Regions from separate parts of the Janthinobacterium sp. CG_23.3 genome, predicted to be linked through region 4. Evidence: predicted binding sites of a transcription regulator. Region 4 holds the regulator's gene; each other region holds the start of a gene.
What was found. The regulator FNR, encoded in region 4, switches genes on or off when oxygen is low (the NO sensors DNR and NnrR bind a similar motif). The targets are predictions, from matches to a motif close to TTGATNNNNATCAA.
Positions count from the first base shown of each region.

Region 1: a site for FNR is predicted at 1,893-1,906, ahead of cqsA (alpha-hydroxyketone-type quorum-sensing autoinducer synthase). Genes of this name have one in related genera too.
Region 2: a site for FNR is predicted at 2,776-2,789, ahead of ACFDR9_RS12425 (oleate hydratase). Genes of this name have one in related genera too.
Region 3: a site for FNR is predicted at 6,680-6,693, ahead of ACFDR9_RS04975 (CehA/McbA family metallohydrolase). Genes of this name have one in related genera too.

Region 1 is NZ_JBJXIB010000165.1:111-7,916, forward strand. It holds gene ACFDR9_RS25255 (group II truncated hemoglobin) at 78-476, opposite strand; gene cqsA (alpha-hydroxyketone-type quorum-sensing autoinducer synthase) at 572-1,825, opposite strand; gene ACFDR9_RS25265 (sensor histidine kinase) at 2,009-3,271, shown strand; gene ACFDR9_RS25270 (response regulator) at 3,280-4,275, shown strand; gene ACFDR9_RS25275 (ABC transporter permease) at 4,331-6,865, opposite strand; gene ACFDR9_RS25280 (adenosine deaminase) at 6,952-7,806, opposite strand, start outside.
Region 2 is NZ_JBJXIB010000044.1:10,796-18,601, reverse strand. It holds gene tsaB (tRNA (adenosine(37)-N6)-threonylcarbamoyltransferase complex dimerization subunit type 1 TsaB) at 1-484, opposite strand, end outside; gene ACFDR9_RS12440 (hypothetical protein) at 600-941, opposite strand; gene ACFDR9_RS12435 (alpha/beta fold hydrolase) at 1,073-2,092, opposite strand; gene ACFDR9_RS12430 (thioredoxin family protein) at 2,278-2,706, shown strand; gene ACFDR9_RS12425 (oleate hydratase) at 2,975-4,549, shown strand; partial or broken gene ACFDR9_RS12420 (LysR substrate-binding domain-containing protein) at 4,565-5,475, opposite strand; gene ACFDR9_RS12415 (tautomerase family protein) at 5,605-6,009, shown strand; gene ACFDR9_RS12410 (cache domain-containing protein) at 6,075-6,527, opposite strand; gene ACFDR9_RS12405 (methyl-accepting chemotaxis protein) at 6,595-7,806, opposite strand, start outside.
Region 3 is NZ_JBJXIB010000010.1:51,028-58,833, reverse strand. It holds gene ACFDR9_RS04995 (PLP-dependent aminotransferase family protein) at 1-704, opposite strand, end outside; gene ACFDR9_RS04990 (LysE family translocator) at 787-1,416, shown strand; gene ACFDR9_RS04985 (aldo/keto reductase) at 1,504-2,352, shown strand; gene ACFDR9_RS04980 (prolyl oligopeptidase family protein) at 2,459-4,546, opposite strand; gene ACFDR9_RS04975 (CehA/McbA family metallohydrolase) at 4,765-6,498, opposite strand; gene ACFDR9_RS04970 (FxDxF family PEP-CTERM protein) at 6,857-7,399, shown strand; gene ACFDR9_RS04965 (CHASE domain-containing protein) at 7,654-7,806, shown strand, end outside.
Region 4 is NZ_JBJXIB010000018.1:22,341-30,146, forward strand. It holds gene ACFDR9_RS07095 (response regulator) at 1-3,355, opposite strand, end outside; gene ACFDR9_RS07100 (DUF2892 domain-containing protein) at 3,661-3,885, shown strand; gene ACFDR9_RS07105 (sigma-70 family RNA polymerase sigma factor) at 3,872-4,390, shown strand; gene fnr (fumarate/nitrate reduction transcriptional regulator Fnr) at 4,541-5,302, shown strand; gene ACFDR9_RS07115 (FixH family protein) at 5,375-5,899, opposite strand; gene ccoG (cytochrome c oxidase accessory protein CcoG) at 5,917-7,314, opposite strand; gene ccoP (cytochrome-c oxidase, cbb3-type subunit III) at 7,328-7,806, opposite strand, start outside.

The DNA.
Region 1 (7,806 bases), on a different contig from region 4:
GCGCGACGCCGACCGCCACCAGCGCCAGCAGCGCGAAAAATTCGATTTGGGTCATGACTCAAAAAAGTAAAAGCACATCAGTCGGGTTTGTTGCGCATCCAATCGGCGGTCTGGAAGAACGACTCCATCAGGCGCAACCGCAGCGACTCCTCGATGCCGGCGTCCTGCATGGCCCAGGCCATGCAGCGCAACCACTGGTCGCGCTCGCTGGTGCCGATGGCGAACGGCATATGGCGGGCGCGCAGGCGCGGGTGGCCGAAACGCTCGACGAACAGGTCGGGGCCGCCCATCCAGCCGGTCAAAAACCAGAACAGCTTGTCGCGCGAGCCGTCGGTGGCGGGCGGATGCATGGCGCGGATGCCGGCGAACTCCGGCTCCAACTCCATCAAATCATAAAAGCGGTCCACCATCGCGCGCAGCGTGGACTCGCCGCCTATCGTTTGGTACAAGGAAATGGGTTCAGTCATAGCCGCCATCATAGCGCAAGCGCACTCGGGAGTCAGGTCGCGCCACGGCGCTGTCAACGCCCCCGGCTCGCTACACCGCTGGGCTTGTCGCGCGGGCGGGCGGCTTAGACTAGGGCCAGACCGCCCATGCGGCGCGTCGAGGACCAACTGCCGAGGTCGGTTTCGTCGCGGATCGCCGCGCACGCCGCCAGCAGTTGCGCGATGTCCGCCTCGCTCAGGCAGGCGTTCAGCGTCAGCCGCACCAGCGAGCGGTTTTTCGGCGTCGCCGGCGCGCAGAACATGGCGCCGTAGATGCCGTGCCGCTCCAGCGCCTTGCGCAGCGCCAGCGTGCGCGGCTCCGGCCCGGCTTCCAGCGCGATGATCTGCTCGCTGCCGTCGTCGACGTTGTAGCCCTGCGCGCGCAGGCCGGCGCGGATGCGCAGCGTATGCCGGCGCAGCGCCGCGCGGCGCTCGTCGGCGCCGCGGATGAAGTCGAGCGCGGCGTCGAACCACGCCAGTTCGTGCCCCAGCAGGCAGGAGCTGAAGATGGCCGGGCGCGACTCCGACAGGAAGTAGCCCTTGAAGCGGCTCGAGCAGGTGATGAAGCCGGCCCGCCCGGCGAACGCCTTGGCCAGCGAGGCGGTGCGGAAATGCACCCGCTCCGACAGCCCCGCCTGCGCCACCAGCCCGGCCCCCTGCGGCCCGTGCGTGCCCAGCGAGTGCGATTCGTCGACCACGACGATGCTGCCGCTGCGTTCGGCGATGTCGAGCAGCTCGAACAGCGGCGCCAGGCTGCCGTTGGTGCTGTAGAGCGCGTCGACGACGATCACGCCGCGGCCGTGCTTGCCCACCTGGCGCTGCAAATGCCCCATGTCGTTGTGCAGGAAGGCCACCGGCTGCGCCTGCGCCGATTGCACCCCCTCCCACAGCGAGGCGTGCGCCTGCATGTCGAGGTAGACCGGCACGCCCGGTCCGGCGATGCTTTGCAGCAGGCCGACGTTGGCGGCCCAGCCCGACTGCGCCAGCACGCCGTCCTCGGCGCCCATGAAGGCCGCCAGTTTTTGCTCGAGCCGGTGCTGCGGGCTGCCGCTTTGCAGGTACACCGCCGACATCAGCAGTTCGCCCTGGTTCGCCGCCATGCTGCGCATCTGCGCCTGCAACAGGCTCGGCTCCGCGCCCAGGCACAGGTAGTCGTTGCCGGCGAGGAAAATCGCCCCCGGCTGCGGCGGCTGCCAGGCGTGCGGATGCTCGCCCCCCAGCAGTTTTTCGATGCGCGTGACGTGGTGCTGGTCCATGCGGCGCTCGACGAAGTCGCCCAGGCAGTGCTCGGCGGCGGGTCGGCCCGAAATGGCGCTGGCGCCGGCGGTAGCGTATAACATTTTTTCCCCTTATTCTGATGATTGTGTGACCTAAGGCAAAACCTTGACGCCACTGGAAACCGGGGGCTTGATATATGTCAACTACAGTGCCGATAGTTTCCTATTCCACATCAATTCAATGGACTATGCGATATTGATAAAAGTCAAGCTGACGCCATGACCCGACGACGACCACAACGATGGATGCATTGGCAGCTTGGCCTGGTCCGTTCCCTGCTGGGGGCCAACGAATACGCCGCCACCCGCGTGGTGCTGCTGTGTTGGATCGGCGCCGTCGCGATTCCCGCCTGCTACGTGACGTGGCGCTATTTTTTACCGCAGACCTATGAAAACGTGGTGCTGCGCTGCATCGGCATCGGCCTGTGCCTGATCGGCCTGTTCGCGCGCCGCTTCAGCAAGCGCGAACTCGACATCTTCCTGCTGGTCGCGCTGAGCTACCTGATCCCCTTTTTCTTCACCTTCATGTTCTTGATGAACCACGCCTCGGCGGTCTGGACCCAGACGCTGCTGGTCGGCCTGGTCGTGCTGTTCCACTTCGACATGGCGCTGGCCGGCGTCGCCTACGCGGTCGGCACCGCGCTGGCCTGCGTCGGCGTGCTGATCGCCGGCGAGGGCGCGGTGCTGCTGAGCAAGCCGGTGCTGCAACAGTTGCCGATCCACTGCTTCACCATCGCCGTGCTGTCGGTAGCCAAGGTCGGGCGCAACGTGCTGGCGCAGGAAAAGCTGGCCGGACTGGGCGCCGGACTGGCCACCGTGGCGCACGAGTTGCGCACCCCGCTCACCAGCGTCGACGCCAACGCCCGCGGCTTGAACCGCTTGCTGCAGCAAGACCAGGTCAACAGCGACAGCGCCCACGAGGCGCTGACCCGGATCCAGTTCGAAGTGCGCCACATGAACCACATGATCGACCTGTTCCTGCTCAGCGCCAGCGCGGTCAACCGCAACCTGCAGCCGAACGAGGCGGTCTCGATGGCGGCGACGGTCGACTCGGTGATCAAGCGCTATCCCTTCGCCGGCCAGCTCCAGCAAAATTCGGTGGTGGTCGAGGTGCGCGGCAATTTCATGTTCGCCGGCCAGAGCGAGCTGGCCGTGGTGATCCTGCTGAACCTGCTGCGCAACGCGCTCAAGGCGGTGCAGCGCGCCGGCAAGGGCCGCGTGCGCATCATCATCGACGGCGCCCGCCGCACGCCGCGGCTGCTGTTTATCGACACCGGCTGCGGCATCGCGCCGCGCCACCTGCCCTTGATTTTCCAGCGCTTCTACTCGTATCCGGCGCACAACGGCACCGGCATCGGCCTGGCCCTGTGCAAGGAAATCGTCGAAGCCTGGCAGGCGCGCATCCGCTGCGTCTCGCGCGAGACGGCCTACGCGATCTTCGTGCTGGAATTCCCCCTGAACGCGCCGGCGCGCGCCCCCGGCCCCCCCGGCATCCCCGGCCTCCATTAAGGCGACGTATGCACCTGCCCGTCTACACCCACCCGAGCCTGACCGTGCTGATCGACGACAGCGACTCCTTCCTGCGCAGCCTGTCGTTCCAGCTCGACCCGGCGCTGGCCAGGAAGACCTTCCACGACACCACCGCCGCGCTGGGCTGGCTGCGCCAGAGCCCGCGCTGCGGCGCCTCGCCGATGCAGGTCAATTTCGACGCGCCCAACCTGCCGCCGGACTACTGCAACGTCGCCGTCGACATCGAGAGCATCTACCGCATCAGCGGCCACGCCGAGCGCTTTTCGGTGCCGTCGGTGCTGGTCATCGATTACTCGATGCCGCAGATGAACGGCATCGAGTTTTGCGAGGTGGTGCGCGATCTGCCGTGCAAAAAAATCCTATTTACCGGCGCGGCCGACGAAAAAATCGCCGTCACCGCCTTCAACCGCGGCCTGATCGACCGCTACATCAAGAAAAGCGAGGACGACGCGCTCGACACGCTGGAACTCGAAATCCGCGCGCTGCAAACCGCCTTCTTCGCCGAACAGTCGGAAACCCTGCGCGACGTGCTGCTGCTGCACAACTACCAGTTCCTCGGCGACCCGGCGCTGGCGGCCGTGGTCGGCACGCTGATCGCCCGGCACGGCTTTGTCGAGCACTACATCTTCCCGAACCCGACCGGCATCCTGTTCTTCGACCGCGACGGCAACGCCCGCCTGATGATCGTCGAGACCGAAAAGGGCATGCGCGCGCAGTACGAGATCGCCCGCGACAGCGACGCCCCGGCCTCGCTGCTGAGCGCCCTGCTGGAGCAGCGCGTGCTGCCGTTCTTTTCGGCCGCCGGCGGCGACGGCATGTACCACGCCGCCGTCGGCGACAACTGGTACCGCTACTGCTGCGCGCCGCAGGTCTGCCGCGGCGACGAGACCTATTTCTGGGCGCTGTTCGACCTGCCGGCGCACTACTTCGACCGGCCGGTGTTCCCCTACGCGCAGCACCTGCGCGAGCACGGCGGCGCGTGAGGCGGCGCCAACGCCAAAAAAAACCAGGGGCAAAGAGCCCCCGGCCCGCCGCCGCCTATCCTTCGCGCAGGGTTTGCAGCGGCGGTTGCTTGAGCACGTTGCGCAGGCCCAGCCAGCCGCCGGCGATGGCGCACAGCGCGCCCGTCACCAGCCCGGCCAGCCAGACGCCGGAACCGAAGCTCCATTCGAACTTGAACTGGTAGGTCGCCAGCGCCCAGCCCATCGCCGAGGCGCCGGCCGCCGCCAGCAGGCCGGCCAGCGCCCCCACCAGCATAAATTCGATCAGCTGCGCCTGCGACAACTGGCGCCGCGTCGCGCCCAGCGCGCGCAGCAGGCCGGCCTCGCGGGTGCGCTCGTCCTGCGACCCCATCAGCGCGGCGTACAACACCAGCACGCCGGCCGCCAGCGTGAACGAGAACAGGAACTCGACCGCCGTGACGACTTGTTCCAGCACCGCCTGCACCTGCTTGAGCACGCCGCCGACGTCGATTACCGTCAGGTTCGGATAGTCGCGCGTCAGGGCATTGCCCAGCGCCGCCTGGGCGCGCGGCAGGTGGAACGCGGTGATCCAGCTTTGCGGCGTGTCGGCCATCGCCGCCGGGTTGATGATGACGAAGAAGTTCACCTTCATCGACCCCCATTCGAGCTTGCGCAGGCTGGTCACGGCCGCCTCCACCGGCGTGCCGGCGATGTCGAAGCGCAGCTTGTCGCCCAGCTTCAGATTCAGCGTCTTGGCGATGCCCTCCTCGACCGAGGCCTCGGCCGGCGCGCCGGCGCGGTCGGCGAACCATCTGCCGGCGACGATCTTGTTCTGTTCCTGCATCTGCGCCATCGTCGACAGGTTGAATTCGCGCTCGGCCAGGTTCTTGGCGCGCTCCTCGGTGTACGTCGCCGGCGTGATGGCCGCGCCGTTCACCGCCACCAGGCGCCCGCGTATCATCGGGTACAGCGGCGCGTTGACGACGCCGGCGCCGGCCAGCCGGCGCGCGATCTCGGCCTTCTGCTCCGGCTGGATGTTGATGATGAAGCGGTTCGGCGCGTCCGCCGGGGTGGCGTTGCGCCAGGCCGTCATCAGGTCGCCGCGCACCACCGTCAGCAGCAGCAGGGCCATCAGGCCCAGCGCCAGCGACACCACCTGGACGATGGTGGCGCCGGGGCGGCGCTGCAGCGACGTCACGGCGAAGCGCCAGCTTTGATGGTTGACGGCGCCGCGCAGCGTCTTCAGCGACTTCAGGCCGAGCCAGGCCACCAGCGCGAACAGCGCGAAGCCGCCGAGGAAGCCGAGCGCGGTCAGCAGCGCCAGTTGCGCGTCGCCGGCCTGCCACAGCAGCAGCAGCACGAAGCTGCCCAGGCCCAGGCCGTAGGTGGCCAGGGCCAGCGGCTGCGGCGCCGCCTGCTCGCGGCGGATCACGCGGTTGTGCGGCACGTTGCGCAGTTGCAGAATCGGCGGCAGGGCGAAGCCGAGCAGCAGCAACATGCCGGTGGCCACGCCGTGCAGCGCCGGCAGCGCCGACACCGGCGGCAAGTCGCTTTGCACCAGCTTGCCCAGCAGTTCGAGCAACAGCAGGTGGCCGCCGAAGCCGACCGCCACGCCGACCACGCTGCCGGCCAGGCCGACCAGCGCGAATTCAATCAGGTACATCGCCGTCGCCTGGTTTTGCGTCAGGCCCAGGCAGCGCAGCATGGCGCAGGCGTCCAGGTGGCGCAGCATGAAGCGGCGCGCCGCCATCGCCACGGCCACCGCCGCCAGCAGCGCCGACAGCAGCCCGACCAGCGACAGGAAGCGGTCGGCCCGTTCCAGCGTCGACTGCATCTCCGGCCGGCCCGTTTCGAGCGAGTCGATGCGCACGCCCTTGAGCGCCGCGTCCTTGATCTGCGTCTCCAACCAGGCTTGGTACGCGGCCGCGGCGGCGCCCTGCCCGGCCGACGCCGACGCCAGCAGCAGCCGGTAGGTGACGCGCGCGCCCGGTTGCACCAGGCCGGTGGCGGCCAGTTCGCTCAAGGGCAGCATCACGCGCGGCGCGAAGTTGAGGAAGGCGGCGCCGCGGTCCGGTTCGCTGGCGATCAATTGGGCGATCGTGAAGCGCTTCTCGCCCAGCTGGATGGTGTCGCCGACGCGCGCCTTCAGGCCCGGCAGGATGCCGGCGTCGACCCACACCGTGCCCGGCGCCGGAATGGCCTCGGTGGCCGCGCCCTCGCCTTCGCCCGCCTGCTCGGGCGCGGTGCTGATTTTCAGCCGGCCGCGCAGCGGGTAGTGTTTCGAGACCGCCTTGATCGAGGCCAGTTGCGCCACCGATTGCTCGCCCTCGCCGGCCTGCGCCATGCTGGGGAAGACCACGGTTTGGGCGATGCGCAGCCCGCGCCGCTCGGCCTCGGCCAGCCAGGCCGGGTTCAGCGGGTTGTCGGCGTTGACCACCAGGTCGGCGCCCAGCAACTGGTGGGCGTCGCGGTTCAGGCCGGCGCGCAGCCGGTCGACGAAGAAACCCACCGCCGACAACGACGCGACGGCGACGATCAGCGCCACCAGCAGGAAGCGCAACTGGCCGGCGCGCCAGTCGCGCGCGGTCATTTTCAGGGAAAGGCTCAACATGGTGTGTTCCAGACGGCGCGGACGCAATGGGGGGGGAGGCAAAGCCGGCGGGCGGACGCGCCGCCGGCGCACGCGATTAAACGGCCTTAGACGGCGGCGGCGGCGAAAAAGGCGTCGACCTCGTCGAGGTAGGCTTGCTTGGCCGCGGCCGGCAGGAAGGCGGCGGTAAAGCCGTTGCGCGCCAGCGTGCGCGCGTGCGCCAGGCCGAGCGGCAGCGCCTCGAACACGGCCAGGAAGTTGGCGCTCATGTAGCCGCCGAAATAGGCCGGGTCGTCCGAGTTGACGGTGACCAGCAGGCCGGCGTCGAGCAGTTGCAGCAGATTGTGCTCGGCCATCGTGTCGAACACGCACAGCTTGGTGTTCGACAGCGGGCACACCGTCAGCGCGATCTGCTCGCGCGCCAGGCGCCGCGTCAGCGCGGCGTCCTCCAGGCAACGCACGCCATGGTCGATGCGCTCGACCTTGAGCACGTCGAGCGCGGTTTCAATGTAGGCCGGCGGCCCTTCCTCGCCGGCGTGGGCGACGACGTGGAAGCCCAGTTCGCGGCAGCGCGCGAACACCCGCGCGAACTTCTCCGGCGGGTTGCCGACCTCGGACGAGTCGAGGCCGATGCCGATGAACTTGTCGCGCTGCGGCAGCGCCGCTTCCAGCGTGGCGAAGGCGTCCTCTTCCGACAGGTGGCGCAGGAAGGACAGGATCAGCGTGGCGCTGACCGGGCTGTCCTGGCAGGCGCGGTGGATGCCGCCGATGACCGCTTCGATCGGCACGCCGCGCGCGGTGTGGGTTTGCGGGTCGAAGAAAATCTCGGCGTGGCGCACGTTGTCGGCTTGCGCCCGCGCCAGGTAGGCGCTGGTCATGTCGTAGAAATCCTGCTCTTTCAGCAGCACGCTTGCGCCCGCGTAATAGATGTCCAGAAACGACTGCAAGTCCTCGAAGGCGTA
Region 2 (7,806 bases), on a different contig from region 4:
TGCCACAGGCGCTGACGGCTTCGCCTTGCGGCTGCACCTCGGCCGGCGCCGACAGGGTCGGCGCGACCACCGCCCGCAAGCCGTCGGCGCCGGCGTAGGCGTACTCGGCCCAGTAGACCTCGCCCATGCGGGCGTCGAGCACGGTCAGGATGGCGTCGGCCTGGTGTTGCTGGTGGCAAGCCAGCGCCATGGCGTCGAGCGTGACCACCGGCACCACCGGCAAGCCGGCACCGAACGCCAGGCCCTGGGCGATGCCGCAGGCGGTGCGCACGCCGGTGAAGGAACCGGGGCCGGAGCCGTAGGCGATCGCGTCGCAGTCGCGCAGCGCGATGCCGGCTTCTTCGAGCAGGCTTTGCACCATGGGCAGGATCGATTGGGAATGGGTACGCACGCCGGAGGAATCGCGGCTGCTGACGACGTCGCCGCGCAGCAATGCGCAAGAGGCGAGTTCGGACGAGGTTTCAATGGCAAGAATGGTAGACATGCGGTATTTTAACCCGCCGCATCCCCTGCCGGGGCTTTCCGCCAACGGTGGCGGGACGCGATCCCGGCCGCCGCCACGACGGTCGCGACGGCGGCCCCGGCTGGCCTGACCGCGCCTACTCCTCGTGCGTGTTGCGCGACGACGAGGCGTGCTCGCTTTTCGGATCGTTGCGGCCGGGGCGGTCGTCGGCCAGCTTGCCGGCGCCGCTGCGCGTCGGCATGCCGGAGCCTTTGACGTTGGCGCCGACGACCTCGGTGCTGCGGGCGGTGTCGGCGCGCGTCTTGGCCGAGTCGGCGCGGGTGATGACGTCGTTGGCCGGGTGGCCGCTGTTGACGTTGCCGCTGCCGAGCTTGCCCCCGCCCTGGTTGGCGTAGGGATCGCCGCGCTCGCGTTCGGCGTCGGTTTTGTCCATCGCGCTGTTGCGGCCTTGCTGCGTGGTGGGTTGCGGTGCGGTCATTGGATGCCTCCAGATTGAGTGTGCGGTTGACACCGCATGCTAGTCAAGCGGGAGCCGATTCGGCATAGGACGGCAAGCCGTGGCGCTGTAGGAGTCCCCCCCCCCCCGGCGTTGCGGCGTCGGTGTTGCGCTTAGTGCAGCGGCGCGCCGGCGCGGTCGTGCGCGCGGCCGGCCGCCGGCGGGCGCGGCGCGGGCTCGGCCGCGCCGGCCAGTTGCCCGACCTGCGCCGCGATGTCGTCCTGCACCAGATGCTGCATCATGTGGCCGACGGCCGGGAACAGTAGCAGTTCGCTGTGCGGCAGCTGCGCGTGCAGGCGCGCCGACTGGCCTTGCGCGCTGACGACGCGGTCGTTGGCCCCGGCCATGATCGTCACCGGCATGCGCAGCTCGCCATAGCGTTTGCGCAAGGCCGCGGCGGCCGGGATCATCAACGCCGCCTCCTCGGCGCTGGCGCGCATCGACAGCGGGCGCAAGGACATCCAGGGCGGCAGGCGGAAGCTGCCGGCGATTTTGCGCGGGCTGAACGCGAAGCGCATCGAAACCGGCCACAGCAGCCGGCCCAGCAACGGCGACAGCGTAAAGCGCATCAGGTCGCCCAGCAGCGGAATCGCCGGGATGGCGGCGTACGGCACGTCGAGCCGCAAGCTGGGGTAGTAGTAGCCCGACAGCAGCACCAGGCCGCGTACGCTGGCGGGAAATTCCAGCGCCATCGCCAGCGCCACCATCGTACCCCAGGAGTGCCCTAGCACAATGGCCGGTTCCGCGCCCAGTTGCAACAGGGCGCCGCGCAGCAGCCGCGCCTGCGCCTGCGGGGTCCACAGCCGGCCGCGCGGGCGTTCGCTGTAGCCGTAGCCGGGCCGGTCGATCGCCACCACGCGGAAATTCCGCGCCAGTTGTCCGACCAGGCCGCACAAGCTGAAATCCTCGGCCATCGTCGCGTTGCCGTGTAACAGCAGCAAGGTCGGCCCCTGCCCCTGCTCGACGTAGTGCAGGCGGACGCCGTCGACGAGCAGGAATTTCCCGCCGGCCGGATGGCGCCGTTCAACCTGGCGAGTCTTTCCGCGCACCACCATATAGGCCAGCCCCATCACCGCCAGCGCGATCCAGCCGGCGCCCGACGGCGCCCCGCCACCCAGTATGAATTTGTCCATCTCGTCTCCTTTTCATCGCCACTTCCATCGGACAGCCAGACGGCGGCGCAAGTTCCGCCGGACGCAACGGCGACTTGATCCGGCGCCGACAATAGCGGCGCGGCCGCCGCCGCCGCGGCCGCACGTACCGCGGCAAGGTAAAATACGCGCATCCGGCGCCAGTGGCGCCATTTGGCATAGATACCATGCACAGTCTGACCCTGAATAATGAAAACCGCGACGACGTGCTGGCAACGCTGGCCGGCGAGCGCTGGATTGTCGCCTGCCTGTGCGCCGCCTGGTGCGGCACCTGCGCCGGCTACCGCAAGGTGTTCGAGGAGCTGGCGGCGCGCCACCCCGACAAGTTTTTCCTGTGGATAGACATCGAAGACCAGGCCGAGGTGGTCGGCGAGCTCGACATCGAAAACTTCCCGACCTTGCTGATCCAATGCGAGGAGCAGGTGGCGTTTTTCGGCACCGTCCTGCCCGACCCGGGCCTGGCGCACCGCCTGGTACAGGCGCAGGCTGCGCACAGCGCCGACGAGCTGGCCGCGTTGTCCGGCGCCAGCGCCGAGCGCCGGCAGTGGCAGCGCGAATGCAATCTACGCGCGCTGCTACGGGCCGCCCAAGCCTGAGGGCCGGATGTCGGCGCGGTTGTCGGCACCCGGCCTCGCCTGCCGACATCCAATTCGCCGGGGCCGATTTTGATCCATATCAAAATTTACCGACATAACAGGGGCAATTAGCCGATTTTGCCCGTTCATTAGAATATCCCTTCAATTTTCACCGATCCCCGCTTGCTAGAATGAAATACAACCTGAGCTTTAATTCATTCTGAATTGCAAGTATTCAGTAACGCATAAGCACGACATCGACATTGCGTTTTCAAGGAATTGGAAAAATATGAAGCATCCTATTCAAGCTTATCTGGTCGGCGGCGGCATCGGCTCGCTGTCTGCGGCGGCCTTCATGATCCGCGACGGCGGCGTCGCCGGCGCCAACATCACCATTTTCGAGGCGGCGCCCTCCGCCGGCGGCAGCCTGGACGGCAACGGCAACGCCGACGACGGCTACACGCTGCGCGGCGGCCGCATGCTCACCACCGACAACTACGAGTGCACCTGGGACCTGTTCAAGTCGATCCCGTCGCTGAGCCATCCCGGCCGCACCGTGTTCGACGAAACCATCGCCTTCAACGAGGAACACATCCCCCATTCGATGGCCCGGCTGGTCGACAGGAACCGCTTCAAGGTTGACGTCAGCAGCATGGGTTTCAGCATGCAGGACCGGCTTGAGCTACTCAAGCTGAGCGACGCCGACGAGGCCACGCTGGGCGCCAGTTGCATTACAGACTGGCTTTCGCCGGCCTTTTTCACCACCGAATTCTGGTACATGTGGGCCACCACGTTCGCCTTCCAGCCATGGCACAGCGCGGTTGAATTCAAGCGCTACCTGCATCGCTTCATGATGGAATTCTCGCGCATCGAAACCCTGGCCGGCGTCAAGCGCACCGTCTACAACCAATACGACTCGCTGGTGCGGCCACTGATCAGCTGGCTGCAGGCGCAGGGCGTCAAGGTCGTGATGGACTGCACCGTCACCGACTTCGACCTGAAAACCGAGGACGGCAAGGTCAGCGTCACCGGCATCCACTGCCGGCGCCACGGCGGCACCGACGTGGTCGGCGTGGCCGACGGCGACCTGGTGTTCTTCCAGAACGGTTCCATGACCGACGCCTCGACCTACGGCAGCATGCGCGACGCGCCGGCGCGCCACACCAAGCACGACAGCGGCGGCTGGACCCTGTGGGAGAAACTGGCGGCGGGCCGCCCCGAATTCGGCAACCCGGCCGCGTTCAACTCCAGCATCCCGGAATCGTACTGGGCCTCGTTTACCGTCACGCTGAAGGACACGTCCTTCTTCGACCAGATGGAGAAATTCACCGGCAACCGCGCCGGCACCGGCGGCCTGGTGACGTTCAAGGACTCGAACTGGTTCATGTCGGTGGTGTTGGCGCACCAGCCGCACTTCGCCGGCCAGCCGGACGGCGTGCAAGTGTTCTGGGGTTACGCGCTGCACCCCGACCGCGTCGGCGACTTCGTTGCCAAGCCCATGTCCGAGTGCAACGGCGAGGAGATCCTGCGCGAGCTGTGCGGCCATCTGAACTTCGACTTCGACACCACCATGACGAAGGCCAACTGCATCCCTTGCCGCATGCCCTACATTACCAGCATGTTCATGCCGCGCGCCAAAAGCGACCGCCCCTTGCCGGTGCCGGCCAATTCGACCAACCTGGCCTTCGTCAGCCAGTTCGTCGAAATCGCCGACGACGTCGTCTTCACGGTCGAGTACTCGGTGCGCGCCGCGCAAATGGCGGTGTACGAATTGCTGAAGATCGATCGCGAAGTACCGCCGATCCACCCGCACGACCACTCGCTGAAGGTGAAATTCGACGCCGTCATCAAGGCGTTCAAGTAAACCGCGGCGCGCCCGCTACGGCGACCGCGTCAAGCAGTCGCCGGGCGCCGGCGTTTCCCGCGCCTGCGCCCCGAGCCAGGCGCAAAACCGGTCCAGCCGGCGGTTCGGCTGCGCCCGGCGTTTCGCCACGTAACGGTAGCCGCTGGCTTGAAAGCCGAGCGGCGCCACCAGGCGGCCGGCGCGGATGTCGTCTATCACCAGAGGTGCCACGGCGCCACGCAGATCCCCAGGCCGCCGATGGCCGCCTCCAACGTGAAGTAATAGTGTTCGAATTCCGGGCCGGCCTGGACGGGCACCGCGCAGCCCAGCGATTCACCCCACATTTGCCAGGCGTTCAGGCGCGTGCGGGTGTGCAGCAGCGGCTGGCCGAGGATGTCGGCCGGCGCCAGCAAGGCGATCCGGGCCGCCAGCGACGGCGCCAGCACCGGGCCGAGGCGTTCGTCGAACAGCGCCAGCACGCCGTCACCGTCGCCGTTGGCGGCGTCGGCGGCGGTGATGACGAGGTCGTATCGCTCGCGGTCGACGTCGCCGGCCCGCTCGGCCGCGCTCAGGCGGATCTCGATGTCGGGGTGCAGCGCGTTGAAACGGTACAGGCGCGGTATCAACCATTTCACGGTGAAGGTGCTGAAACACGACACGTCCAGCGTGCCGGCCGCGTCGTCGCTGACGGCGCGCACCGCCGCCTCGATCCGGTCCAGCGCCGCCGTCAGTTCGGGCAGGAGGGTCTTGGCGGCGGCCGTCAGCAGCGGCTGGTTCTTCGAGCCTTCGAACAGGCTCACGCCCAGCACCTGCTCAAGCTGGCGCACCTGGCGGCTGATGGCGCCGGGCGTGACGGCAAGTTCCTCGGCGGCGGCCGTCATGCGCCCCAGCCGGGCCGCGGCCTCGAAGGCGCGCAGGGAGTTCAACGGTGGCAGGCGGCGTTTCATTGTGAGTTTTCGGCACTTATGTGGTGAGTAAATATCGCTTTTCGGCGGGCTTTCCGGTTTGCCACAATACATCTCCGGCGTGGCCGCGGCCATGTTACCGGATTTCATTTAATTGTGAGGAAAACGCCCATGCCGTTCATTCGTACCAACGTTCACCAAGACACCAGCCAGGAACAGCGCCAAGCCATCGTCGACGGCATCCACCGGGCCCTGGTCGAGAGCATCGGCATGCCGGAGGACGAGCTGTTCAATATGCTGTCCGAGTACCAGTCGCACCAGTTCTGGTGCAGCCGCACCTTCAACGGCATCGCCCGCTCGGAGCGCGTGGTGGTGGTCGAGATCACGCTGCGCCGCGGCCGCAGCGACGCCATGAAGCGCGAGTTGTACGCCGCCATCGCCCGCAACCTGAAGAGCGGCGCCAAGGTCTCGCCCAAGGACGTGCTGATTTTCATGCACGAGAACGATTACTCGGACTGGTCGGTCGGCGAAGGCCGTTTTGCGATGGGCCTGGTGCAGCAGGCGGGAACGGACTAACGCCGGGACCCGGCGCCGCTCCTGTTGGCGTGTAGCGCCGGCGTGCGGCGCGACCATTCCCGCCGCTATTTGCCCTTGTAGATGCCCGCTTCCAGGATCACGTCGCCGCTTTTGAGGAAGTACGTGGATTTCTTTTCCACTTCGCCGGAGGTCGGATTGTTGTAGCGGTAATCCACCCAGCCGCTGCCCTTGGCCTGGGCCTGGTCGATGATTTCTTTGCGGAACAGCTTGCCGTCGGCGTCGGGCAGCACCACCAGGTTTTTGCCCACCAGCTTGGGATTGACCGGGTGGGCCAGTTGCGTGCCGTCCAGCGCGCGCACTGTCAGGTACAAGCGTTCGCTGACGAACTCGGGGCTTTTCGCGTTCACCGCCTTGATCAGCGCGTCCTTGCCGCTTTTTTTCATATAGCCGGCGCCCTTCTCGACCATCGCGATGGCGGCGGCGGCGTCGTCGGTGGCAAAGGCGGGGGAAAAGGCCAGCACGCTAGCGGCCAGCAGCCCTGCGATCAATTTATTCATTGCATCGTCTCCTTGGATGGTACAAGCGGCGTTGAGAGGTCAACAGCACACGGCAAAACCGGCGGGATCAGGTGGGCAGCGGGCGTTTCTTCGCGGCCGCGTGGCCGAGCGCCGCGCGCGCAGGCGCCGGCGGCGGCCGCGGCGTGCGCGCCGGCCGGGCGGCCGCCGGCGCGGGTTCGCCCAGCCGGAAGATGCTCATCGCCTGCACCAGCAACTGCGCCTGCTCGTTGAGGCTCTCGGACGCCGCCGCCGCCTGCTCGACCAGGGCCGAATTCTGCTGCGTCATATGGTCCATCTGGATCACCGCCTCGTTGACCTGCTCAATGCCCAGCGACTGCTCCTGCGACGCGCTGAGGATATCGGCCATGATGGTGGTCACGCCGCTGATGCTGGCGACGATCTCGCCCATCGATTTGCCGGCCTGGTCGGCAAGCTTGTTGCCGAGGTCGACCTTTTCGACGCTGTCGTTGATCAATTGCTTGATTTCCTTGGCGGCGACGGCCGAGCGCTGCGCCAGGTTGCGCACCTCGGAGGCGACCACGGCAAAGCCGCGGCCCTGCTCGCCGGCCCGCGCCGCCTCGACAGCGGCGTTCAGGGCCAGGATATTGGTCTGGAAGGCGATGGCGTCGATGACGCCGATGATGTCGACGATTTTGCGCGAGCTGCCGTTGATGTCGGCCATCGTCTGCACCACCTGCGCCACCACTTCGCCGCCCTTGACGGCCACGCCCGAAGCGGTCATGACCTGCAAGTTGACCTGCTTGGCGCTGTCGGCGTTCTGCTTGACGGTCGAGGTCAGCTGCTCCATCGACGAGGCGGTTTCCTCCAGGCTGGAGGCCTGCGACTCGGTGCGCGCCGACAAGTCGGCGTTGCCGGAGGCGATGTCCTGGGAGGCGCCGCCGATGTTGTCGATATTCTTGCGCACGTCGCCGACCAGCTTCTGCAAACTCTCGTTCATGTCCTTCAAGGCCCGCAGCAACTGGCCGGTCTCGTTGCTGCCGACCACATCGAAGCGCGACGTCAGGTCGCCTTTCGCCACCAGTTGCGCGACCGCGATCGCCTTCGACAGCGGCGCGCTAACCGACACCGAGACCAGATACTGGATCAGCCCGGCCAGGCCGATCAGCCCCAGCATGGCCGCCGCCATCATCCAACGGCTGCTGCGCAGATCGGCGATCTTCGCCTCCAGCAAGCCTTTCAACTCCTTGCTCGCCATCTCGTTGGCGCTGAACTGCGCGTTGATGGCGTCGGTCGTCGCCTTCACATAGTCCGAACCGGA
Region 3 (7,806 bases), on a different contig from region 4:
AGCGGATTGTGCAGCGTCGGCATGGCGTACAGCGCGCGCACCGGGCGGCGCCGGCACAGCGCCTCCAGCGCGTCCAGGCAGGTCGCGCCGTCGCGTTGCGGCAGCGCCTCGAGGTCGAGCCGGAAGGTCTGCGCCAGCGTTTTCATGCCGGGGTAGGTCAGCGCGTCGAGCGCCAGCACGTCGCCCGGTTTGAGCAGGCCCAGCACCACGCTCGACAGGCCCTGCTGGGCGCCGTTGACAATCAACACCTGCTCGGCCGGCACGCGGATGCCGCGGTTGCGCAGGTGTTTGGCGACGCTGGCGCGCTCGTGCGGGCGACCGCCCTGCGGCGCCGAGTGCAGCAGCGCGTCCAGGTCGCCGGCGCCGGCGAGTTTGCGCAAGCCGTCGCGCAGCAGTTCGGCCTGGCCCGGCAGCGACGGGTAGTTGAAGGTCAGGTCGACCGCGCCGCGGCGCGCCGCCTGCTGCTCCAGGCCCAGGCCGCGCGGCAGCGAGGTGTCGCGCACGAAGGTGCCGCGGCCGGTTTCGGCGGCCACCAGGCCGGCCGCCTCCAGTTCGCCGTAGACGCGCGAGGCGGTCGCCAGCGCGATGCGGTGTTGGCGCATCAGCGCGCGCAGCGTCGGCAGTTGCGTGCCGGGACGCAAGGCGCCGCTGCCGATGCGGGCGCTGAAGTCGTCGACGATGGTTTTGTAGCGGATCGCGGGCATCGTGTTTGTATCTAGGACAATTCTTTAACTGTATCAGATAATCCGGCTATGCTGGCCGCTCCCTCAACTCTGGAGCGCCGCGATGATTGCCTTTGGCACCCTGTTCATGTTCGGCGCGGCCGTGACGCTGCTGCTGTTGTCGCCCGGCCCGAATATGGCGTTCGTCCTGGCGCAGGGCGCCAGCCACGGCGCGCGCGGCGGCGTGGCGGCGGCGCTGGGCATTGGCGCCGCCGATTTGCTGCTGACGCTGTTGACGGCAAGCGGCGTTACCGCCGTCGTCGCCGCCTGGCCGCCGGCGTTCGAGCTGATCCGCTATGCCGGCGTGCTGTACCTGCTGCACCTGGCGTACCAGGCGCTGCGGCGAAGTCCGGCGCAGGCCGCCGCGGCGTGCGCGTCGATCTCGTTGGCGACGGTGTTCAGACGCGCGATGCTGAACAGCCTGTTGAACCCGAAGGCCCTGCTGTTTTTCATGGTCTTCCTGCCGCAGTTCGTCGACCTCGGGCGCGGCCCGGTGGCGCGGCAGTTGTTCGTTCTCGGTTGCGTGCTGACCCTCATCGGCACGGTGTTTCACACGCTGCTGGGCTGGATCGGCGGCGCGGCCGGACGCTATCTGGCGGGCAGGCCGACGCTGGGCCGGATGCGGCCGTATGCGCTGGCGGCGCTGATGCTGTCGCTGGCGCTGCGCCTGGTGCTGCTGCAGCGCCCGGCGTAGCTGCGACGGCGCTGGCCGGCGCGGAAAACTGTTAGGCTAGGCGTTTTGTTCATGGACATGGCTGCGCCAGCCAATGCGGAGACGAGATTGAAGACATTACTACTGCCATCCGGCCGGCCGATTGCCGCGCTGGGACAAGGCACCTGGTTCATGGGCGAAGACCCGGCCCAGAAGGAACGCGAAATTCACGCCCTGCGACTGGGCCTCGACCTCGGCATGTCGCTGATCGACACCGCCGAGATGTACGCCGACGGCGGCAGCGAGGAGGTGGTCGGGGCGGCCATCGCCGGCCGGCGCGACCAGGTGTTTTTGGTCAGCAAGGTATATCCGCACAACGCCGACCGCCACGGCGTCCGGGCCGCGTGCGAGCGCAGCTTGCGCCGGCTCGGCACCGACCACCTCGACCTGTACCTGCTGCACTGGCGCGGCGCGGTGCCGCTGCAGGAGACGCTGGAGGCGTTCGAGGCTTTGCAACGGGCCGGCAAGATACGCGATTTCGGCGTTAGCAACTTCGACACGGGCGACATGCTGGAGGCCGCCGCGTTGCCCGGCGGCGCGGCGCTCGCCAGCAACCAGGTGCTGTACAACCTGGGCCGCCGCGGTATTGAATGGGATTTGCTGCCGTGGTGCCGCCAGCACGGCGTGCCGCTGATGGCGTATTCGCCGCTGGCGTCGGAGCCGGGCGAGCAGAAGCGCCTGCTGGAAACGCCGGCGCTGAAGGCGGTCGCGGCGCGCCACGGCGCCAGCGCGGCGCAGATCGCGCTGGCGTGGTTGCTGCGCCAGGACGGCGTGATCGCCATTCCGAAGGCGGTCAATCCGGCCCATGTGCAGGACAACCGGGCGGCCTTGGATATCGTGCTGGCGGCGCAGGACCTGGCCGAGCTGGACCGGGCGTTTCCGCCGCCGCGGCGCAAGGTGCCGCTGGAAATGCGTTAGCTTGACGGCTGCCGCAGGTCGGATGCGCAGGCCGCCGAGGCGAACGCGTCATCCGACGCCGCGCCGCCGCCGACGCCAGTCGGGTTACACCCGACCTACGGGAATCCTACTGCAGTTGATTCAGCAGGAATGTGTAAGTCAGCGCCCACATTTGCGTTTGCTGGTCGTTGTTGGCCGCGCCGGCGTGGCCACCCTCCAAATTCTCCCAATACAGCACGTCGTGGCCCTGGTCGCGCATTTTCGCCACCATCTTGCGCGCGTGGCCGGGGTGGACGCGGTCGTCGCGGGTCGAGGTGGTAAACAGCGCGCGCGGATAGTTGCGACCCGCCTTCACGTTGTGGTACGGCGAGTATTTGCCGATGTAGGCCCATTGCGCCGGGTCGTCCGGGTCGCCGTATTCGTCCATCCACGAGGCGCCGGCCAGCAGCTTGCTGTAGCGCCGCATGTCGAGCAGTGGCACCTGGCACACCACGGCGTTGAACAAGTCGGGCCGCTGCACCATCACGGCGCCGACCAGCAGGCCGCCGTTGCTGCCGCCCATGATGCCGAGGTGGCGGGGACTGGAGAGCCGGCGCGCGATCAGGTCCTGCGCCACCGCGATGAAGTCGTCGTAGGCGCGCTGGCGCTGCTCCTTCAACGCCGCCTGGTGCCAGCGCGGGCCGAATTCGCCGCCGCCGCGGATGTTGGCCAGCACGTAGACGCCGCCGTTGTTCAGCCAGGCTTCGCCGGTAACGCCGCTATAGAACGGCTTCATCGACACCTCGAAGCCGCCGTAGCCGTACAGCACGGTTGGGTTCTTGCCGTCGAGCTTGGTATCCCTGGCCATGATGACGAAGTAGGGCACGCCGACGCCGTCCGCCGAGCGCGCTTCGAACTGCTGCACCGTGTAGGGCCGGGCGTCGAAGAACGCCGGCAGCGCCTTCAGACTGGCGCGCGCGTCGTCGCCGGCTTGCGCCAGGTACATCGTGGTCGGGTTGAGGAAGTCCGTCACCGTCAGGAAGTATTGGTCCGAGTCGATCGGGTCGAGCGCGCTCAGCTCCAGCGTGCCGAAGGCCGGCGCATCGACCGCGCGGCGTTGCCACCGGCCATCGATCCGGCGCAGTTCGACGATGCGGTTCCTGACGTTTTCCAGTTCGTTCAGCAGCAGCGCGCCGCGGGTGGCGGTAAGGCCGTCGAGCGACTTGGTCGGCGTCGGCGTAAACAGCTGCTCGAAGTCGCGCCCGCCCGCCAGGAAGTCGACGAAGTCGGTCGCCAGCAGCGCGCCCTGCGGATAGGTCTTGCCGCCGACCTGCCAGTCCGAGCGCAGGTCAATAATCAACTGGTCGCGCACCGTGTAGGCGTTGGCGTCGTCGGGCTTGGCGATCCGGGTCAGCGTGTCGCCGCTGCGCAGGAACAGTTCGCTGCTGTAGAAGCCGCTTTGGCGCTCGATGAACTGGCGCTCGTAGCCGGGCGTGAAGTCGCGGTAGGCGCCCACGCCGAGGTCGTCGGGCGTGGCCTCGTACAGCGTACGCGCCTGCGCCAGCGGGGTGCCGCGGCGCCATTCCTTGACCATGCGCGGGTAGCCGGAGTTGGTCAGCGAGCCGGCGCCGAAGTCGGTCGACACCAGCAGCGTGTCCAGGTCGATCCAGGACGCGCCGCCCTTGGCCTCGGCCAGCATGAAGCCGTCCTCGACGAAGGCGCGCCGCTCGATGTCGTATTCGCGCACGACGTGGGCGTCGCCGCCGCCGCGCGAGAGCGAGACCAGGCAGCGCTGGCCCAGCGGGTAGAGGCAGGACGCGCCGCCCCAGACCCAGTTTTCGCGTTCGGCCTCGGCCAGCTGGTCGAGGTCGATCACGGTTTCCCAGTCCGGCTGCGCCAGCTGGAACTGCGCCAGCGTGGTGCGGCGCCAGATGCCGCGCACATGCCCGGCGTCGCGCCAGAAATTGTAGTAGTGCGCGCCGTTCTTGCTGACGTAGGGGATGCGCTCGCTGGAATTGAGCACCGTTTTCAGGCGCGCGTGCATGGGCGCGAACTGGGCCCGGCCCTCGATTTCATGCCGGGTCGCGGCGTTGTGCCGGCGCACCCAGGCCAGCGGCTTGTCGCCGGTGACATCTTCCAGCCACTGGTAGGGGTCGGCGTCCGCGCCGGCGTGCCCGCCGCCGACGGCGGCCTGTGCCCGCGGGGCGTCGCCAGCCAGTTTTCGATATGCTCGCATTCGGATGTCTCTCATGTGTGGCCAAGCCGCGCGGAGTGGGCGACAGTAAGCACACTGTGACATGAATTGCTCCAGAGCACCAGCGCGCGTGGTTGGCGGGCGCACATCGACGTCGCCATGTTCATTTGGAAAAGTAGCGGGCGGTAAGAATCGACGCCAAGGGCGTAGCCCTGGGGCCGGACCGGGGTGGGGGGCGAGTCCCGCCGCAGCGGCGTCTGCTATTCGCAGCCGCGCTGGTTGACCCACACCGGCGCCGACCACAACACGTTGCCGTCGTCCTGCGTTACTTTGGCGTAATAGTAATGCTCGCCGTCGGCCGGCGTGATGGTGGTGGCGGCCTCGCGGGAGAGTTGCGTGACCGCCCCGTTGCGCCCGGGAACGCCTTCGAAGACGGCGACCGTGGCCACGCCGCGCCCCGCCGAGTTGGCGTGGTTGACGAGCAAATGCAGCGGGCCGCTGTTGCTGAAGCGTTCGCCCATCAGGTGGCCGTTGGCGGTCAGCACCAGTTGCGACGCCTTGTCCATCGTCGCGAACACGCGCCGCGCCTTCAGCGCCTCGAACACGCTGGCCTGCGACAGCGCGACGCCGTTGGGGATTAGGATGCCGGTGCGGTTGGTGTAGGACGCGCCCCAGTTGGCGCAGTGGTTGTCCTGGTTGCTGCTGAAGGCGACGTGGTAGCCCGCTTCGAGCGCCTTGTTGCAGGCCAGTTCGTAATTGCTGCGGTGGCTCTCGGTCTCCGTGAGGTTGGTCGAGAAGGCCGAGCTGTTCATGATTTCGCACAGGGCCATGGCCTCGTCGCCGTCGGGGCTGTAGCCGAACGGCACGCCGCCGACACGGAACTGGCCGCTTAGCGCCGGGTGGTTGAATTGGCCGATCCAACCGCGCTCGCGCATCAGCGCGTACAGGGCGGCGTACTCGTTCTTGGGCGTCAGCGTGTCGGCCAGCAGTTGCTGGCGGTCGTTGCGTTCCCAGCCCAGCAGTTCCTGGCTGTTGAAAATGTTCAGGTGGCCGCCGTTGTTGATGACGCCCCATTCCTGGCCGTAGATGGCGGCGAAGTCGGGATGGCCGGTGTTGAATTCGCGCGCCTGCGCCAGGCCGGCGCGGTACAGCGCTTGCGCGCTGACCGGATCGGCGTTGCCGTTGGTGCCGTCGGAGCCGTCGTACATGTGGTTGTGCTCGGACGTGACCAGGATGTCGAGTCCGCGCCCGCGGGCGAACGCGTAGGCGTCGCCCGGACCGAACGCGCCGCTTTGCGGATGCTGGGCGCCGGCGCAGTGCGCCACGTCGGCGCCGCCGTCGCTGTGGTTGGTCTGGCTGTGCAGATTGCCATAGTAGACGGTGAAGGGCAGGGCGGCCGGCGCCGGTGCGGCCGCGGCGCCGGCTGCGACGTCGGCGCGCCCGGGCAGCGCCCGGAAGGCGGGCATGGCGCGCGGCGCCGGGTTGCCGACGATAATGTCCCAGCGTTGCTCGATCAGGTCGGGCTGGTCGCCGGCCAGCGTGCGTTCGACCGCCGCCAGGGCGGCGTCGGCCGCCGGCCCGGCGCGCCGCGACGCCATCCGCGCCGGTGCGCCCGCGGCGCGGTCGCGCGACAGCGCGCGCAGGCGCAATTGATAGACGCCGTCGGGCAGGGCCGCGGCATTGGCCCGGCCGGCCCACGGGATGCGCAGGGTGACGGGACCCTCGAGCAGGCGTTCGACGCCGAACCAGCGCTGCACCGGCCGCCCGGATGGACCGAGCAGCTCCAAGCGCCAGGTGACGGCCTGTTCGCGCGGCGCGCCCGGATAGTTGAAGTGCAGCGCGAAGCTGCGCCCGCCGCCCGGCGCCGCGCGGTACGCCGCCTCCAGGGTGGCGTCGAACTCGCGGTGCTCGAACGGGGCTTGCGCGCGCGCGTTCCCGGCCGCCATCGCCGCCAGCATGCCCAACAGCACCGTTGCCGCCGCTTTCGTGCGCATAGATCCTCCCGCCAAGCCGTGTTAGCTCGACAGTTAGACACCGCGCCGCGCCGGAAAGTTCGGCCGGCGCGGCTTGCCGCTTGATGCCAGCGGAGTGGCGCCATGGCGCCGCGCGAAACGTGTCATTTCCGCAGGGAAATGAAATTGTGTTGTTTTCCGTCCACTTGTTTCTGTACGATGTTTGCGTTGCATCAAAAACATGAAAGATTCTATTTTTATATTGCCATCCGAGTATTTTGTGTTACATTAGCGGCATGAAACAACGTTAACGGAAATAAAACTTGTAGTTGAGTTTAAAACGTTGATACAGAGCATGTTTTTACCTCCCAATTTAAGCACAACAATAGGAAATATCTTAATGAACACATCTTTTTTCGCTAAAGTAGCCGGCTCCGCACTGATCGCCGTATCCATGTTCGCAGCCGCTTCGGCCAGCGCCGCTACCACCGTGCTGAACTTCAACGGCGAAAGCGCCAGCTTCAGCGCGACCTACGGTCCAGGCGTGGCGAGCTTCTCGGACGACTTCCTGTTCAACGTGCCAGCGGCGAGCACCAGCGATCCAGTTGGCACCATCACCCTGAGCGCCACCAAAGTCGGCAAATTCCTGGTTCCTACGATCAACAACACCTCGTTGTCGTTCTTCAAAATCAACGCCGACAACAGCCACACCGCGCTGGACACGACCTACGACGCTAACGGTTTCTACCTGGCGTCGGTCCTGCCAACCGGCATGTACGGCTTCAACTTCGCCGGTAACATCAAAAACGTCGCCAAGGGCGGTTCGTACGGCGGCACGCTGACCATGAACGTGTCGGCAGTACCAGAGCCAGGCACCTACGCCATGCTGGTTGCCGGTCTGGGCCTGTTGGCTTTCACCGCTCGCCGCAAAGCCAGCAAATAAGTCGGCTACCCGCCTTCTTGTTGTGGAAAACCCGCCGCGTGCGGGTTTTTTTACGTCCGCCGCGCGGCGCCGCCGCCGCGCGCCGCCTTTGACGCGCGTCCGCGCGAAGGGGTGGTCGTCCACCGCCTTTGATAGTATCCTGCTGGAATGAAGTCTCCTGGCAACGCGATCGGCTGCCGGTTCCACCGGCGCTGCATGGCAAGACGATAAAGCGATTGACGATGCGGATTTTTGGCAAGTTTGGCAAGGGTTGGATGGTTTCAAAATTGCCGCTGTGGGGCGCCGGCCTGTCGCTGGCGCTGCTGATCGGCGCGGCCCTGTACGCGGCGGCGGCCAAGACGGTCGAAGACGACGCGCGCCAGCGCTTCGACAACGTTGCCCGCAGCACCCAGTACGGCTTGTCGGCG
Region 4 (7,806 bases):
CGGCTTCCAGCGAGGCGCTGATCAGGCGCTTCGTGCCGAGCGTGCCGACCGCGCCGCGCAGGCTGTGCAGCGTGCGCGCGGCGTCGTCGCAGCGGCCTTCGCGCACCGCCAGTTCGGCCTGCCGCAGCGGCGCCATGCCGTTGCCCAGCGCTTCAGCCACCATCTTGCGCAGGATGCCGCGGCCCTTGGCGTCGCGTCCCAGCACGCGCATCAACGGCGCCATCGAGAATACCTGTTCGTCCGGCTCCGGCTTCGGCGCCGGCGCCGGCGCGGCGATGGCGGCCACGGCCGGCGCGGTCGCCGCCCGGCCCGGCAAGTTGCGGTCGATCACCTCCAGCATTTCCTCGACCACCACCGGCTTGGCGATGAAGTCGCTGATGCCGGCGCTGATGCAGCGTTCGCGCTCCGACGCCAGCACCCCCGCCGTCATGGCGATCACCGGCAGCGTCAGGCGCAGTTCGGTGCGGATCAGGTGGGTCGCGCTGAAGCCGTCCATCACCGGCATCTGCATGTCCATCAGCACGATGTGGTATCGCTGCGCCTCGGCGCGCAGCCGCTCGACCGCCTGCAGGCCGTCGCCGACCACGTCCAGCGTCGCGCCCATGTGCTCGAGGATGCCGCGCGCCACCGCCTGGTTCAGCAGGTTGTCCTCGACCAGCAGGAAGTGCACGCCGCGCAGGTGCTGGCCCAGGTTGCGGTTCAAGATCATCTGCTCGTCGCCGCCGTCCGGCGTCGTCAGCGCCTGGTGCAGCGCGTCGAACAGGCTCGAGCCGGTGATCGGCTTCATCAGCACCACGTCGGCCTCGGCGGCGCTGGAGATTTCCTCCAGGCGGTTGCGGGCGAAGGCGTTGACCATCACCACGATCGGCTGCTTCTGGCCGGACGCGGCCTGGCGGATCGCCTTCGCCGTGGCCAGGCCGTCCATCTCCGGCATGTGCCAGTCGGCCAGCACGACGTCGTACGGCGCGCGCTCGGCCTGGCGGCGCCGGTACAGCGCCAGCGCGGCCGCGCCGGAGTCGACCTCGTCGACCTCCCAGCCCCAGGCGTGGATCAGCTTGCCGATCAGTTCGCGGCTGGTGCGGTTGTCGTCCGCCACCAGCAGGCGCAACTGGCCCAGCGCCGGCTTGCGGCGCGCGCCCTCCTGCTCGCGCAGCACCTCGAACGGCAGGCTGAACCAGAAGTTGCTGCCGCCGCCCTCGGCGCTGTCGAAGGCGATTTCGCCGCCCATCAAGCGGATCAGGTGCTTGCTGATCGCCAACCCCAGCCCGGTGCCGCCGAAGCGCCGCGTGATGCTCTCGTCGCCCTGCGAAAAGGCGGTGAACAATTGCGCCTGCTGCGCCGCGCTCATGCCGATGCCGGTGTCGCGCACCTCGAAGCGCAGCCGCGCGCCGGCCGCGTCGCGCCGCTCCAGGCTGACCCCGACCAGCACCTCGCCCAGCGGCGTGAACTTGATGGCGTTGCCGGCCAGGTTGACCAGGATTTGCTGCAGCCGCAGCGCGTCGCCGCGCAGGCGCCGCGGCACGTCGGCGTCGACGCCGATCGCCAGTTCCAGCTCCTTGTCGCCGGCGTTCATCGTCATCGTCGTCGCCAGCGTGTTCATCACCTCGTCGAGGTCGAACTCGACCGGCGCCAGTTCCATGCGCCGCGCTTCGATCTTCGAATAGTCGAGCACATCGTTGAGGATCCCCAGCAGCGACTGCCCCGAAACCCGCACCATGGTCAGGTATTTGCGCTGCTCGGCGGTCAGCGCGGTGTTGCCCAGCAGGTAGGCCATGCCCAGCACGGCGTTCAGCGGGGTGCGGATTTCATGGCTCATGTTGGCGACGAAATCGCTTTTCGCCCGGTTCGCCGCCTCGGCGCGGTCGCGCTCGTCCACCAGTTCGGCGGCGCGGGCCTGCACCTCGACCTGCAGGCGCAGCCGCTCGGCGATTTCGGCGATCACCGCCAGCACCTTGGTGCCCTGGTCGGTTTGCACCGCGCTCAGGCTGACCTCGAGCGGGAATTCGCTGCCGTCCCGGCGCAGGCCGAACAGCGCCTGGCCGCGCCCCATCACGCGCGGCTCGGCGCTCAGGCGGGTGTCGAGGAAGCCCTTGCGGGCGTTGGCGTGGCGGGCCCGGTAGCGCGCCGGCATCAGCGTTTCCACCGCCTGGCCGACGATCTCGTCGCGGCGGTAGCCGAAGTAGCGCTCGGCCTGGCGGTTGAAGGTTTCGACGCGGCCGTCGGCGCCGACGACGACCATCGCGTTCGGCGCGAATTCGATCAGGCTTTGCAGGCGCGCGTCGGCCGCCTGCCGCGCGCTCATCAACTCGTTGAAGGCCATCGTCAGCTCGCCGATTTCGTCGTGCTTGGCCACGCCGATCGGCACGAACTGGCTGGCGTCGGCGCGCAGGCCGCGGATGGCGTCGCGCAGCCGCACCAGCGGCGACAGCAGGCGCAGCGTCAGCCAGCCGAGCGCGGCGGCCGCCAGCAGCGAGGCGAAGGCGCTCCACGCCGCCAGCCGGTACAAGGCGCCGTCGAGCGGCTCGAAGGCGTCGCGCAGCGGCAACGCGGCGCCCAGCGTCCAGTCGGCCGACTTCAGCGTCTTGAAACTGTAGATCATTGCCACGCCCTGGCTGTTGCTGCTGACCGCCGAGTCCGCCCCGTCCTCCTTCAGCGCGCGCGTGGTGAGCGCGTTGGCGTTGGCCGCGCGCGGCTGCAGCAGCCGGCTGGCGTCCGGGTGTAGCACGTACAGCGGCACCGCGCCGCGCGTGATGGCGAAGTAATAGCCGCTCTTGCCGACCTTGGCGCTGCGCAGCCGGCCCAGCACGTTGTCCTTGTACAGGCGCAGCACGCCGATCAGCATGCCGACCACTTCGCCGCGCGCGTCCAGCACCGGGGCGACGAATTGCACGATGGGTTGCTTGCTGGTCTTGCCGAGCACCGGTTCGGCGATCATCGGCCGGCGCGTGCGCAGCACGGTTTTGAAAAAGGCCCGGTCGGAGGCGTCCGTGCCGGCCCGTCCCGGCACCGCCGGCACGTCGGCGATCAGGCGGCCGCGGGCGTCGAGCACCAGCACGTCGTCGAACAGCGTCAGCACCGCCCGCGTCGCGTAGTGGGCCCTGAGCTTCTCCGGCGAATCCATCAGCTCGGGCGGCTGCTGCCTGGCGCTGGCGCCGACGACGTCGAGGAGGATCTGCAACTTGTCGTCGAGTTCGGTCGCGGTACTGCGCACCAGCGCGTTCTGCTGCGCCAGCAAGACCCCGGTGAAGTCCTCGCGCATGCGCTGCATCTGGGCCACGGTGACCAGCGCGATCATGAGAATCGACGTCAGGCTCGTTGCCAGGGCGACTTTCGCTTTGATCCCGAGTGGCTTCATTGCTTTCCTTTATGGACGCCCGCGCGGGCATTCAGGCCGCCCGGGAATTGTGCTATCAATAAGGATACTTAGCAAGCACTACCCTGCCGCGCGGCGGCCGCCAGGATCACCGGCGCCACCGCCGCCGGCCGACCGCCTCGCCGAAGGCGCTGCCGCGGATCGGCCCGCGGCTCGCGATGCCGGGCGCCGCGCCAGCGGGTAGAATGGCGCGGCGCCAGTATATTTTTCTTTCGGCGAATCGAAACCGCCGCGGCCCGCCTCTTAGTAGCCGAGGGATGTCCTCGCCACCGTCGAAAGGGAAAAATATGTTCTATATGAAAAATGTACCGGGTTGGGAGCGGCTCTTGCGCGCCGTCGCCGGCCTGCTGGCGATCGCCTTCGGCGTGCTCGCGCTTGGCGGCGCGGCCGGCGTCGGCCTCGCGCTCGGCGGCGCCGGCCTCGTCGCCTCCGGGCTGTTCGGTTTCTGTCCGATGTGCGCGCTGCTCGGGCGCCGCCTGGACCGCGCCGGCCGCGCCGATGACGCTCGCTGAGCAACACCGACCGGTGCTGGACGCCGCCCACGGCGGCGATCCCGCCGCGCTGGCGCAGTTGCTGCGGCTGTGCCAGCCCGACATCCGCCGCTACGCCCGGCGCTCCTGCCTGCTCAGCGACGTCGACGACGCCGTCCAGGAGGCCTTGTTGGTGCTGTCGCGCCGGCTCGGCTCGGTGCGCCTGCTGGCGGCGTTCTCCGGCTGGTTGTTCAAGGTGGTGCGGCACGAGTGCCGCAAGCTGGCCCGTCTGGCGCTGCGCCACGCTCCCTACGACGACGAGCGCGCCGAACGCTGGCTGGCCGCGCAGGACACGGCCGGCCTGCGGCTGGACCTGGTGAACGCGCTCGAATCGCTGCCGGCCGATTATCTGCACATGATCCTGTTGCGCGATTTCGCCGAGCTGAGCATCGCCGAAATCGCCGCCCTGCTCGGCCTGACGGCGGCCGCCGCCAAGAGCCGGCTGCACTGCGCCCGGCTGCTGGCGCGCGAGTATCTGGTGGGCTGAGGCGGGCGCCTGGCGTCGGGAGCGGCCGCCCCGGCGTAGTTGCCATATAATTAAATCGACCAACCCCGGGTCGTTTAGTGGGCTATTGCCACTTGGTAACGTCGGGATGCGATAAACTCCATGACAGCCTCCGAATAGGTATATCCCGCTATGCTCACAGAACTGCCCGCCCTGACCCTGCCCCGCGTTCCCGTGGAGGTGTTGCGCGCGCGCTGCTCCACCTGCAGCATGCACCAGTTGTGCCTGCCGATGGGCCTGGACATGGGCGATATGGACCGGCTCGACCAGATCATCGGCCGGCGCCGCAAGGTGCCGCGCGGCGCCACGCTGTTCCGCATCGGCGACCCGTTCGTCAACCTGTACGCGATCCGCCTCGGCCATTTCAAGACCTACCAGATCAACGCCGGCGGCGAGGAGCAGATCACCGGCTTCCAGATGGCCGGCGAGCTGCTCGGCATGGACGCGATCAGCGCCGACCGCCACCATTGCAACGCGGTGGCGCTGGAAGACAGCGAGGTGTGCGAAATCCCGTTTTCCAGCCTTGAACAGCTGCTCGGCGAGATGCCGACGCTGCTGCGCCATTTCCACCGCATGATGAGCCAGGAGATCACGCGCGAGCAAAGCGTCATGCTGTTGCTGGGTAATATGCAGGCGACCCAGCGCTTCGCCGCCTTCATCGTCAACCTGGGCTCGCGCTACGAGGCGCGCGGCTATTCGAGCGTCACGTTCCAGCTGCGCATGTCGCGCGAGGAAATCGGCAACTACCTGGGGCTGACCATCGAGAGCATCAGCCGGCTGTTGTCGAAGTTTAAGAAGGAAGGCTGGCTGCGCGTCAGCAACCGCGAAATTGAAATCCTTAATCCGGCCATGCTGAAGGCGATTACCGCCGGTACGCCGGAGGCTTGCGCCTAAGCCGCCGGCGACGCCGGTCGGCTGGCCCACGCCGTGTAACGGAGCTGGGCTAACCGACCTGCGGCAATCCCATCAATCGCTGCGCAGCGCCACGGCGCGCTGCGTCGGCCAGGTCCAACTGCCATCCAGGCGCCAGTCGCGCCGGGCGTTTTCCGCCAGCACTTGCCAGCGGCTGCGCTCGAACAGCGCCAGCGGCGCGCTGAAGTTGCCTTGCGCGTCGGGCTGGACCGCCAGTTTGATGTCCTTCTCCGGTTGCGTCGCATGGGCCAGGTGCAGCAGCAGCGGCGCGCTGTAGGGCAGGCCGTGGCTGTCGATCTTGCCCACCAGCACGGCGTTGGCGGCGTCGTAGCGCAGCGCCGCCGTCAGCCCCAGCGCGCTGGCCGCGCGGTCGCGCCGCAAGTCCTGGTTGATCGCCTTGCCCTTCTTGTAGTAGTCGCCCACCACCAGCGCGTCCTGGCGCGAAAACGCCAGGTAGCCGGTGTAGCTGCCGGCCACTATGACGATGAAGGGGCCGAGCATCAGCAACCACGGCCAGCGGTGCGTGTACCAGGGGCGTTCGGCCGGCGCCAGGGGGCGCAATGGCAATACGTTCGACATGGTTTCTCCTTTATTGCTTAGCGCGGCACAAAGAACACCGCTTTTTCCATCACGTGCAGGCTTGGGTCGTCGAGCGCCGTCAACTCGATGGCGATCTGGTTGGAACCCTTGGCCCCGGCGCCGTGGGCGGCGCGCAGGCGCACCGGCAGCGCCAGCGTTTCGGTGGCGCCGACGCTGACCTCGTCGGGCGTGACCAGCGCCAGGCTCGGCAGGCCCGACACCTTCACCTTGTAGCGGTGCGGCGTCTCCGCGGTGTTCATGATCTGCAGGCGGTAGACGTTTTCGACCATGCCGTCCTCGACTTCGCGCCCCATCGCGCCGCGGTCGCGGATCACGTCCAGCTTGAGCGGCGTGCGCAGCGCCAGCGAGCCGACCACGGCGGCGGTGATGACGGCCAGGATCGCCGTGTAGATCAGCACGCGCGGGCGCAGCGCGCGCTGGCGGATCTGCTCGACGCTGAAATTGTTGGCCAGCGCGTGGTCGGTGCTGTAGCGGATCAGGCCGCGCGGGCGGTCGATCTTGTCCATCACCGTGTTGCAGGCGTCGACGCAGGCGGCGCAGCCGATGCATTCGTACTGCAGGCCCTGGCGGATGTCGATGCCGGTCGGGCACACCTGCACGCACAGGGTGCAGTCGATACAGTCGCCCGTCTTGGCGGCGACGGCCGGCGTGGCCTTCTTGTTGAGCGCGCCGCGCGGCTCGCCGCGCTTGACGTCGTAGGTGATGATCAGCGTGTCCTGGTCGAACATCGCGCTCTGGAAGCGGGCGTACGGGCACATGTATTTGCAGACCTGCTCGCGCAGCCAGCCGGCGTTGCCGTAGGTGGCCAGCGCGTAGAACAGCACCCAGAACCATTCCCACGGCCCGAAGCTGAGCGTGGCCACCTCGTGCGCCAGCGTGTGGATGGGCGTGAAATAGCCGACGAAGGTGAAGCCGGTCCACAGCGCCACCGCGCCCCAGGCCAGGTGCTTGGCGGTTTTCTTGGCCGCCTTGCGCAGCGACGGCCCCTGCTTGTCGAGCAGCATGCGGGCGCTGCGCGTGCCCTCGATGCGGCGCTCGATCCACAGGAAGATTTCGGTGTACACCGTTTGCGGGCAGGCGAAGCCGCACCAGACCCGCCCGGCGATCGCCGTCACCAGGAACAGCAGGTAGGCGCAGATGATCAGCAGCGCCGCCAGGTAGATGAAGTCCTGCGGCCACAGCACCACGCCGAGGATATAGAACTTGCGCGTGCCGAGGTCGAACAGCAGGGCCTGGCGGCCGTTCCAGCTGAGCCACGGCAAGCCGTAGAACATCAGCTGGGTCAGCCAGACGCAGACCCAGCGCAGGCTGGCATAGCGGCCCTTCGCCTCGCGCGGATAAATCTCCTCGCGGGCCGCGTACATCTTGATCACTTGGGGGGCGGGATCGCTCATGGCTGCTCGCCTATCAAGGTTGCGGGTTCGACAGGCTCCACACGTACGATGCCAGCACATGTACCTTGGCCTCGCCGAGGAAGTCGTCGAACGCCGGCATGGCGTTGCTGCGGCCCTTGCGGATGGTTTCCATGACGGTGTCGGCGCTGCCGCCGTACAGCCAGATCTTGTCGCTCAGGTTGGGCGCGCCCAGCGCCTGGTTGCCGGTGCCGCCGGCGTTGTGGCAGGCCATGCAGGCGCCGAACTTGTTTTTGCCGAACACCACCTTGATCGGGTCGGCGGTCGAGCCGGACAGGCTCAGCACGTAGTGGGCGACGTTTTCCACGTCCTTGTCGCTGCCCAGCGCCGCGCCCATCGGCGGCATCTGGCCGTTGCGCCCGTGCAGGATGGTGGTCTTGATGATCTCCGGCGTGCCGCCGTACAACCAATCCTTGTCGGTCAGGTTCGGAAAGCCCTTGTTGCCGCGCGCGTCCGAGCCGTGGCATTGCGCGC